DNA from 2 places in the Actinomadura sp. 3N508 genome. Region 1 is predicted to be linked to the other one. Evidence: riboswitches for the same ligand, from Rfam matches in the RefSeq annotation. Region 1 holds a riboswitch; the other holds the start of a gene.
What was found. A riboswitch is a leader RNA that binds a small molecule or an ion and turns the genes downstream of it on or off. The one in region 1 is predicted to bind cyclic di-AMP.
Positions count from the first base shown of each region.

Region 2: it holds a riboswitch for cyclic di-AMP, as region 1 does, so the genes downstream of both, ACH34S_RS26060 (glycoside hydrolase family 25 protein) here and ACH34S_RS34130 (NlpC/P60 family protein) in region 1, are expected to answer to the same signal.

Region 1 is NZ_JBIRAX010000012.1:73,908-79,299, forward strand. Features, by position in the region: gene ACH34S_RS34115 (NlpC/P60 family protein) at 1-996, shown strand, start outside; gene ACH34S_RS34120 (Mut7-C RNAse domain-containing protein) at 1,097-1,798, shown strand; gene ACH34S_RS34125 ((deoxy)nucleoside triphosphate pyrophosphohydrolase) at 1,823-2,212, shown strand; gene ACH34S_RS34130 (NlpC/P60 family protein) at 2,480-3,508, opposite strand; cyclic di-AMP (ydaO/yuaA leader) riboswitch at 3,516-3,651, opposite strand; gene typA (translational GTPase TypA) at 3,835-5,392, shown strand, end outside.
Region 2 is NZ_JBIRAX010000007.1:373,910-379,301, forward strand. Features, by position in the region: gene lhgO (L-2-hydroxyglutarate oxidase) at 1-846, opposite strand, end outside; gene ACH34S_RS26055 (hypothetical protein) at 1,016-1,489, shown strand; gene ACH34S_RS26060 (glycoside hydrolase family 25 protein) at 1,594-2,340, opposite strand; cyclic di-AMP (ydaO/yuaA leader) riboswitch at 2,403-2,544, opposite strand; gene ACH34S_RS26065 (response regulator) at 2,658-3,287, opposite strand; gene ACH34S_RS26070 (sensor histidine kinase) at 3,290-4,435, opposite strand; gene ACH34S_RS26075 (hypothetical protein) at 4,538-4,723, shown strand; gene ACH34S_RS26080 (FadR/GntR family transcriptional regulator) at 4,809-5,392, shown strand, end outside.

The DNA of each region.
Region 1 (5,392 bases):
GCCGGGCTGATCATCGTCCCGGTGATGCTCGGCGCGAGCCGGTTCATGTTCGGCGGCGGCGTCGCGGGCGGCAACTGCGTGAACGTGTCGGGCGCCGAGGCCCAGCCCGCGGCGGCGAACGACGCGAAGGCCATCCCCTCCAACTACCTGGAGCTCTACAAGGAGGCGGGGGAGAAGTTCGGCATTCCGTGGAACGTCCTCGCGGGGATCGGCAAGGTCGAGACGAGCCACGGCACGTCGAACCTGCCGGGCGTCAAGAGCGGCGAGAACTACGCGGGTGCGGGCGGCCCGATGCAGTTCCTGCAGCCGACGTGGGACGCGTTCGCGGTCGACGGGAACAAGGACGGCAAGAAGGACCGCTACGACCCGGTGGACGCGATCCCGTCCGCCGCCGCGTACCTCAAGCACAACGGCGCCCCGCGCCGCATGCGGACCGCGATCTTCCAGTACAACCACTCCTGGGACTACGTGAACCTCGTCCTGGACTGGGCGAAGCGCTACGTGGGCGGCGACTTCAAGGTCGTCCAGGCCAACGGCATCGAGTGCGAGGACAACGACCTCCCGGCGAACGCGTCCGCCCTCGTCAAGCAGATCATCGCGTTCGCGATGGCGCAGCGCGGCAAGCCGTACGTGTTCGGCGCCAACGGCCCCGACGCGTGGGACTGCTCCAGCATCATCCAGGCCGCCTACCGGACGGTCGGCCTGAACATCCCGCGCACCACGTTCCAGCAGTGGCCCTTCGGCGTGAAGATCGCCAAGGGCAAGGAACAGCCCGGTGACCTGGTGTTCTTCAACTCCGGTCCGGGGACGTCGTCGAACAATCCAGGCCATGTCGGGATGGTGATCGGCGAGGGCAAGATGATCGTGGCGAGCTGCTCGACGTGCGTCCCCGCGATCGGCGTCAAGCCCTACAAGCGGTCCGACTGGATCGGGACGACGCGCCCGCTCGCACGCCCCGACCTGAAGAAGAAGGTCAACGAGCTGGCCGCCGAGTAGCCAACCGCCGCCGGGAAATACGGAGGGGATCCGGCGGGCGGCGTGGCATGCTGATCGCGTGGAGCCCGAGCTGACCATCCGAGTCGCCGACGAGCTGCTGATGTTCCTGCCGGCCGCGCGGCGCGAGCCGGTGAGCCGCGTGCCCGCCGACGGAACCTCGACGCTCGGGCATCTCGTGGAGTCGCTCGGCGTCCCGCTGCCCGAAGCGGGGCCGATGACCGTCGGCGGCGAGCCGGTCGCCCCGTCGACCCGTCCGGCCCCTGGCGCGGAGGTACTGGTGGCGGCCGTGCCGCGCCCGCAGCGCGTCCCGCTGGAGCCGGGCCAGGTCGCGCCGCGCTTCGTCCTCGACGTGCACCTCGGCACGCTGGCCCGCCGGATGCGCCTTCTCGGCCTCGACACCGCCTACCACAACGACATGGACGACCCGGCGCTGGTCGTCCAGGCGAACGAGGAGCGCCGCGTCCTGCTCACCCAGGACCGCGGCCTGCTCCGCCGCCGCGCGCTGTGGTTCGGCGCCTACGTCCGCGGCTCGCGCCCCGACGACCAGCTCCGCGACGTCCTGGACCGCTTCGCGCCCGCCCTGCGCCCCTGGACCCGTTGCACCGCCTGCAACGGTGAACTCGTCCAGGTAGACAAGCAGGAGATCGAGCGCGACCTGGAGGCGGGCACCCGCCGCAGCTACGACGTCTACGGCCGCTGCGCCGACTGCGGCCAGCTCTACTGGCGCGGCGCGCACGGCGGCCACCTGGAGAAGATCGTCCAAGAGGCGACGCGGCAGGTCGAGGCCGCCGCCGCGAAATAGCACCGAGAGGGGTTGGTCGGCATCGTGCTCGTGGTCGTTGGCGCGGCGATCATCCGTGACGGCCGGCTGCTGACCGCGCAGCGGGCCGAGCCGCCGCACATGGCGGGCGGCTGGGAACTGCCGGGCGGCAAGGTCGACCCGGGCGAGTCCGACGAGGACGCCCTGATCCGCGAGTGCCACGAGGAACTCGCCATCAAGGTCCGCCTGACCCGCAGGATCGGCACCGACTGGCACCTGAGCGAACGCGCCGTCCTCCGCGTCTGGACGGCCCGCATAGTCGAAGGCGAACCCCGCGCCCTAGAACACCTGGCCCTCCGCTGGCTCACCCAGAACGAGCTCTACGACGTCCCCTGGCTCCCAGGCGACCTCCCAGTAATAGATGCCCTAGCCACCCAGGGCCTCCTAGAGACCTGAACGTCTACTCGGGATAACGGCGCCCAGCCATCACCGCAACCCCGCAACAACCTCGACACTCGCGATCGCGTCCGAAGGCAGGTTCGAGCTTGCGAGAACCTGATCGCGCAGCGAGCCGCCAGGCGAGACGGAGCGATGCCAGCGATCGCGTGCTTTTCTCGACGATGGAGGGCCCCCAGGGCCCGAAGGAGGAGAGAAATGCAATAAACACAGCACGAGGCCCCTCCTACCGCGCCGCAGGAGGGGCCTCGTACGTTCTTGTGGCTCTTAGCCGATTCGGTTGGCTCCCGCGTAGTCGGAGCGGTCGGAGAGCTTGGAGATCTTCACCACGTCGCCGGTCTGCGGGGCGTGCAGGTACTTGCCGTCGGCCAGGTAGATGCCCATGTGGTGGAGGCCGGCGCCGAAGTAGACCAGATCGCCGGAGCGGAGTTCGCTTCGGGAGACCTTCGTCCCCAGGCCGTACAGGTCGCCCGTGTAGTGCGGCAGGCCGGGCTTGCCGACCTTGGTGTAGGCCCAGACGACCAGGCCGGAGCAGTCGAAGGAGTTCGGTCCTGCGGCGGCCCACACGTAGGGGGCGCCGAGTTTGGTGAGCGCCTTGCGGGCCATCTTGGCGGGGAGGCCGGAGCCCTTCACGGTGGCGCGCAGGCCGCTGCGCGGGTCGCGGACGTGCGTGGTGGTCAGCTTGTCGAGGCGCTTGGTGACTTCCGCCACCTTGGCCTTGGCGGCCTGGCGGGCCTTCTCCGCGTCCGCCGCCGCCCGCTCGACCTGGGCGATCTTCGCCTCGGCGGTGCGCTGGGCCGTGTCCGCCCGGTCGATCTGCTTCTGCAGGGCCTGGACGGCGGTCGTCTGGTTCTGCGCGAGGTAGGCGCGGTCGGACAGGCCCTCCGGGGAGCCGTTCGCGCCGAAGATCATGTCGGGGGAGCCGGACATGTAGTTCGCCGCGGCCAGCTGGCCGAGCCGCTCCCGGGCCGGCGCGGCCTGGACGCGCAGTGTCGCGGCCTGCTGTGCGGCGGCCTTCTGCGCCTTCTGCGCCTTGCCCAGCTCGACGCGCGTCTTGTTGTACCTCTCGGTGAGGATCTCGGCCTCTTCGTTCAGCGCGTCCAGGCTCTTGAGCAGGCCCTTCTCCGTCGTCGGAAGCGAGGATGGGGCCGGGGTCGGTGCGGCGGCGGGCAGGCCGCGTCCGGACGGCTGGGCGGCGTGCGCGACGGCGGGCGCGGTGGCGCCGAGGCCGATCAGGAGCATGGTCGCCGCGGCGGCGGGCGTGATACGGCGCCGCCGGTGGGGATCCGGTGCCAAGCCGGTGTTCTCCTCTCCTCGCGCGCCTACCGGGTTAGCTGACGGGTTCGGGCCAGGAGTCGCCCTACGACATGCGTCGATTCACCCCAGGGGTTATGGGTCCCCGGTTCTCCCGCGGTCGGGAGATTCGGCGCTCCGGCCGCAGCCCCGAGGGGATGGGGCTCCAGACGGCCGGACCTCGGGCACATTACAAAGGATCAGCAAAGTTGGCCAATCGGGGGTGGGGGACGCCGATCGCCCGGGATGGGTGGTATGCCGAGCCAAGTAGAATGGGGGCTGCCGTGTGTCAGCGGCGGATCCCGAACTCTCACGCAAGGCGAGCCCGCATGCCCATCTCCACGCGCGACGACCTCCGGAACGTCGCGATCGTCGCTCACGTCGACCACGGAAAGACGACGCTGGTCGACGCCATGCTCTGGCAGTCCGGCGCCTTCCGCGAGAACCAGGACGTCGACGACCGCGTGCTCGACTCCAACGACCTGGAGCGCGAGAAGGGGATCACCATCCTCGCGAAGAACACCGCGGTCAGGCACGGCGGGCTGACGATCAACATCATCGACACCCCCGGCCACGCCGACTTCGGCGGCGAGGTCGAGCGCGGGCTGTCGATGGTGGACGGCGTCGTCCTGCTGGTGGACGCCAGCGAGGGCCCCCTCCCGCAGACCCGGTTCGTGCTGCGCAAGGCCCTTGAGGCCAAGCTGCCGGTGATCCTGGTGGTGAACAAGACCGACCGTCCCGACGCCCGCATCGACGAGGTCGTGGACGAGACGTACGAGCTGTTCATGGACCTCGACGCCGACGAGGCCCAGATCGACTTCCCGATCGTGTACGCGTCCGGCCGGGCGGGGCGGGCCTCGCTCGACAAGCCCGCCGACGGCGAGATGCCCGCGAGCCCCGACCTGGAGCCGCTGTTCACGGTCATCACCGGCACGATCCCGGCGCCGGCCTACGACCCGGACGCCCCGCTCCAGGCCCACGTGACCAACCTCGACGCCTCCAGCTACCTCGGCCGGATCGCGCTCTGCCGCATCCACGCCGGAACGATCAAGAAGGGCCAGCAGGTCGCCTGGTTCCGGCACGACGGCAGCGTCGACCGCGTCAAGATCACCGAGCTGCTGATGACGGACGCGCTCGAGCGCAAGCCCGCCGAGGCGGCGGGCCCCGGCGACATCATCGCGATCGCCGGCATCCCCGACATCATGATCGGCGACACCATCGCCGACCCGGACGACCCGCGCCCGCTGCCGCTGATCACCGTGGACGAGCCCGCGATCTCGATGACCGTCGGCACCAACACCGGGCCGATGGCCGGCCGCGAGAAGGGCACCAAGGTCACCGCCCGGATGGTCAAGGACAGGCTCGACCGGGAGCTGGTCGGCAACGTGTCGATCCGGGTGCTGCCGACGGAGCGTCCCGACGCGTGGGAGGTGCAGGGTCGCGGCGAGCTGGCCCTCGCGATCCTCGTCGAGAACATGCGCCGCGAGGGCTACGAGCTGACGATCGGCAAGCCGCAGGTCGTGACGAAGATCATCGACGGGAAGAAGCACGAGCCGGTCGAGCGGCTCACCGTCGACATCCCCGAGGAGCACCTCGGCGCCGTCACGCAGCTCCTGGCCGTCCGCAAGGGCCGCATGGAGCACATGACGAACCACGGCACCGGCTGGATCCGGATGGAGTTCCTCGTCCCGGCGCGCGGCCTGATCGGGTTCCGCACCGAGTTCATGACCGAGACGCGCGGCACCGGCATGGCGCACCACGTGTTCGAGAGCTACGAGCCGTGGTTCGGGGAGCTGCGGACGCGCCCGTCCGGGTCGCTGGTCGCCGACCGCTCCGGTGCCGCCACCGCGTACGCGATCACGAACCTGCAGGACCGCGGCACGTTCT
Region 2 (5,392 bases), on a different contig from region 1:
GCGGTACCCCTCACGGGCCAGCGCCAGGACCGCGTTGGGCCCCACCTCGACCTCGCCCGACACTCTCCGGGTGAAGTGCACGCCGAGGAACGGATAGCGCGGGTCGGGGACGGGATAGATGAGGCCGCGGACCAGATGCGCCTTCTCCGGGACGACGGTCATGTACTCGCCCCGGAACGGGATGATCCGCGGCCCGGGGACATCGCCGGCGAGGCCGGAGACGACGTCGGAGTGGACGCCCGCGCAGACGATCAGGTGGTCCACCCGCACGGTCTGCTCGGCGGACGCGACCTCCAGCCCGGCACCGGCGGGCCTGATCGCGGTGACGGGAAAGGAGAACCGGATCTCGCCGCCCGCGCCCGTGATGTCGCCGGCGAACGACTCCGCGATGCGCGTGTAGTCGGTGATCGCGGTGTGCGGGGAGTGCAGCGCCGCCAGGCCCGCCGCGTGCGGTTCGATCTCGCGGATGCCCGCCGCGTCCAGGCGCCGCATGCCGGGGACGGCGTTCACGCCGGCGCGGGCTTCGAGGTCGTCCAGGCGGGCGAGGTCCGCCTCGTCGACGGCGACGACGAGCTTGCCGCACTCGTCGTAGGGGAGCCGCCGCTCCGCGCAGTACTCGCGCAGCATGGCCTTGCCGCGCGTGCACAGTTCCGCTTTGAGGCTGCCGGGCCTGTAGTAGATGCCCGCGTGGACGACCCCGGAGTTGTGGCCGGTCTGGTGAACGGCGACGCGGTCCTCTTTCTCCAGCACGACCACGCGCGTCCCCGGGCGGCGCGCGGCGATCTCCCGGCCGAGCGCCAGCCCGATGATGCCCGCCCCGACGATGCCGGTGATCTCGTCAGCCATACGTCCATCCTGACGTGCGGCCTCCGGCCACCGGACGCGGTGGGTGCCGTCCCGCCAGACGGGGATGCGTGTCCCGGCGGGCAGCCGCGGCGGGATTCCGGGTGCGTAAACGACGGCGGTCGAGATGCCAAGGGACGCGTCGGGCGCCGGAACAGGGTTGGATCCTAGGGTGATCACCGGATACGACACCGTGCTCGTCTGCGCGCAATCCCCGTCCCGCGCCGTGCGACGCTTCCTGGACCGGCTGCACCGGGACCGGCCGGACCTGCGCGTCGCGGTCGAGCCGGGGGACGACCCGTCCTTCCGCCCCTGGGGCGCGGGCCGCGAGATCCCCACCGGCCGGGCCGAAGTGCTCGTCGCCGAGGACGAGGAGATGATCCAGAGGTGGGACGAGGACGGCTACCACCTGTCCCCCACCGGCACCGGCCCATTGATGATCAGCTTCGAGCCCTGCCGGGTACCACGGCTCAGGGCCCGGGTCCTGGAGAATCCGTACGGCGACAACGGCCTGGGATTCGCCCCCCACGAGGTCACGCTCGTCGGCACGGACCTCTTCCTGGTCACGATCGTCACCCCGGACGCCGACAGCGCCTACTCGACATCGGTCATCGACCGCCTGGCCGAATGCCTGACGGGGCTCTAGCCGGGGGAATGGTTGACACGGCTCTTTGGGCCGTGACGCCCTGCCGGAAATGGCGATGCGGGCGGCGGCGGTTCTTCGCCACCGCCCGCATCGGGCCTCAGAGGTCAGGCGGCCTTGTAGCCGAGCTGGCGGAGCTGGTCGGCGGACAGGCGGGACACGTTGTGGTCGTGGTCGGTGGCCGCGTACTGGTGGATGGTCCACTGCTTCCACGGCGAAGGCGCGCTGACCTTGCCGGGAGACCGTCCATAGTGCGCGACCCACAGCGGGTATTCGCCGAGGCCCTTGCCGTGCTCCTCCGCGAAGGAACGGGAACTGTAGAACATCGGCTTGACGCCGGTCTTCTGCTCGACGCGTTCCAGCCAGCGTTTGGCCCAGTCGTTCACCTCGCGCGTCGAGCGGCCGTCCGTGGTCTCCAGGTCGAGGATGAGCAGGTCGCCCTTCGCCAGCCCGGCGGACGTCACCACCCGGAGATAGTGATCGGCCTCCCGGACGGGATCGTTCTGCGGACGCCCGTAATGGTAGGCACCCCTGACCAGGCTGTTCTGCTTGATCTGGGTCCAGTTGCGGGTGAAGGTCGTGTCCTTGTGCGCGGTGCCCTCGGTGGCCTTAGCGATACCGAAACCGGGCTTCTGCCGGCTCCAGTCGAATCCCTTGTCGTGGTGCGAGACGTCCACCCCATAAGGGCGGGCGCCGGCCGCGGGCGGCGCCTCTGCCTTCGCCTCGGGCGGGGCCGCCTTCTCGATGACGGGTGCGGCGGCGGTCCCCGCCGTGGTGCCGGTCTCGGGCGCGTCCGCGGTCCCTGCGGTGACGGCCAGGGGAGTGATCACCCCGGCGGCGAGCACCGAACCCATCAGCAGCATTCTGCGGCGGCCGCGCGTTCTCATCGTTTTCTGGATGCCCGTTCGCACCGGCGTCCACCTCTCCTTTTCCGCCTGCCGGGTTAGCTGACGGGTTCGGGCCAGGAGACGGCCCTACCGCTGGCGGACCAGCGGATTCACCCCTAACGAACCTGGGTCCCCGGCTTCCCTTTTTCGGGAATTCGGCGTCCGGCCGGATTTCGGCCGGTGCAGCGGACACTAAGCACGGGAAATGGGTGGCGGCAAACGAGAACGGCGAAATCAACCGATGGGTTGATACGGGCATCGACCCATCGGTTGGCGGGCCCGGGTCAGCCGGGGAGGCGGATGAGGCGCCGCTCGACGGCCACGGTGACGGCGGCCGTGCGGGTGTCGACGCCGAGCTTGGCGAAGATGTGCACCAGGTGCGTCTTGACGGTGGCCTCGCTGATGAACAGGCGGCGCGCGATCCGCTGGTTGGACAGGCCCTCGGCCAGCAGTTCGAGGATCTCGATCTCGCGGGGGCTGAGGGACGGGGCGGGCTCGCGCATCCGGTCCATCAGCCGGGACGCGATCCCCGGCGACAGCGCCGTCTCGCCGCGCGCGGCCGTGCGGATGCCGCGGAACAGCTCGTCCGGCGGGCCCGCCTTGAGCAGGTAGCCCGCCGCGCCGACCGCGATCGCGCGGGAGATGTCGGCGTCGGAGTCGTAGGTGGTGAGGACGAGGACACGCGGCGGGTCCGGCAGCGCGAGGATGCGGCGGGTCGCCTCGACGCCGTCGATGCCCGCGCCGAGCTGCAGGTCCATCAGGACGAGGTCGGTCGGGACGGCCCCGGCCAGCCGGACCGCCTCCTCGCCGTCCGCCGCCTCCGCGACCACCTCTAGGTCCGGCTCGCCGCCGAGCAGGGCGCGCAGCCCGGCCCGGACGACGGGATGGTCGTCCACGATCGTCACCCGGACCACGGTCACTCCCCGTGCTCCCGTTCACGGGGGACCGTGGCGGCGATGACCGTCCCGGCGCCCGGGGCGCTCTCGACCGCGAGGGAGCCGCCGACCTCGGCGAGCCGGTCCCGCATGGCGCGGAGCCCGTACCCGCGTCCCCTGGCGGACGCGGCCGCCCCGGGGTCGAACCCGGTGCCGTCGTCGGCGACGTCCAGGGACACGGCGTCGTCGAGAAAGGTCAGCGTGATCATGATCGTGGCCGCGTCCGCGTGCTCGCGCGCGTTGGCGACGGCGCCCTGCGCGACGCGGAGCAGCACGGCCTGCACCTCGACGTCCACCGGGTACTCGTCCCCCTCCGTCCGGAACCGTACCCGCGGGCCCGCCTCCGGCCCGGCCCCGGCCAGCTCGCCGAGCGCCGCGAGCAGGGACCCGGACGCCAGCGCGGGCGGGGCCAGCGCCCAGACGAAATGGCGCGCCTCGTCAAGGTTCGCGGCGGCGGCGTCGGCGGCCTGCCGCAGATGGCGGCGGGCGTCCGCCGGCGAGGTGTCCCACTGCCGGTCGGCCGCCTGGAGCAGGATCTCCATGCTGGCCAGGCCCTGCGCGAGCGTGTCGTGGATCTCGCGGGACAGCCGTTCGCGCTCCTCCAGGACGCCCGCCGCGCGCTGCGTGTCGGCCAGCTCGCCGCGGGTGCGGACGAGCTCGCCGACGAGCCGCTGCAGCTCCAGGAAGATGACGGCGGCCATCGCGGCGACCGCGATCGGGGCGAGCACCAGGCTCGGGTCCACGCGGTCCGCGAGGTAGAGGCCCGCGAAGATCACCGCACCGGTGATCACCACGACGGCGGCGATGGCGGCGCGCGGCGACAGCAGCCGCAGCGCGGCGAAGAACAGCGGGACCGCGCACCAGGCGAAGCTCGGGGCGGCGCCGACCAGCGCCAGCCAGCACGCGACCACGGCGCCCAGCCAGGCGAGGCGCCCGTGGCGGCCGAGCGCGTCCCAGAAGGCGACGCCGAGCGCGTAACCGGCGCCGAGCACCCCCGTGAGCGTGAGCACCAGCGGCGTGGCGCCGTCCAGCCCGTGCCCGGCCACGAACCGGGACGCGGACGCGGCCAGCAGCAGGAAGAACCCGGCGTGCATCGCCAGCCGGATCCGGCCTTCGGTCCTGGTCACGTCCCCTGTCTCCCCGTCCCGCATCGGCGCAAGCCTCGCCCGCCCCGGCGGGCCGCGCATCAGCCGATCGATTGATCCGGCCGCGCCGCCTACGTGCGGGAAGTGCTGCGGACGACGTCCATCAAGGTCGACCACGTGAACGACCTCGGCTGGACCGCGCTGCTGGAGGCGATCATCCTCGGCGACGGCGGCCCGAACCACCAGCAGGTGGTCGCCCACCTGCTGGACGCGGGCGCCGGCCAGGGCCTGTCTCGAAGTTGGCCGGGACTTGGAAATGCAGTGGCCTGACATGTCACATGTGCTGGTATGCTGCTTTCGCCGCCAGTGACGCATGTCCGTAGGTCGCGGCGCGCCCAGCGGAGGAGCGAAGGTCATGACCGCCAAGTACGAGGCGTCCCCCGGCATGGGCGGGTTCACCGCGGTCGAGCGTACGAGCCCGACCCAGCAGGTGCGCGAGCAGCTGCTGGGGGCGATCGAGCGCGGCGACATCCCGGCCGGGGCCATGCTGCCCTCCGAGCGGGTGCTGTGCGACACGTTCGGCGTCAGCCGGGTCAGCGTGCGCGAGGCGCTCGCCGGCCTGGAGGCGATGAAGATCATCGAGATCCGGCACGGGCGGGGCGCGTTCGTCCGCAAGAGCATCAACGAGCAGTACGCCGAGCCGTTCGCCAAGTACCTGGAGCTGCACCGCGACGAGCTCATCGAGCTGAACAAGGTCCGCGGCGCCCTCGACGAGCTGGCCGCGGCCGAGGTCGCCGAGCACGCGACCGACGAGGGCCTGGCCGAGATCGAGCGGGCCCAGGAGGTCTTCCAGGCTGCGGCCGCGCAGGACAAGCCGAACCTCGCCGAGGTGTCGCGGCTGGACGTGGAGTTCCACCTGTCCATCGCGCGGGCCACCGGCGGCGAGCTGCTGCCGCGGCTGCTCGGCGAGCTCAACGACGTCATGACCGAGTCCCGTCC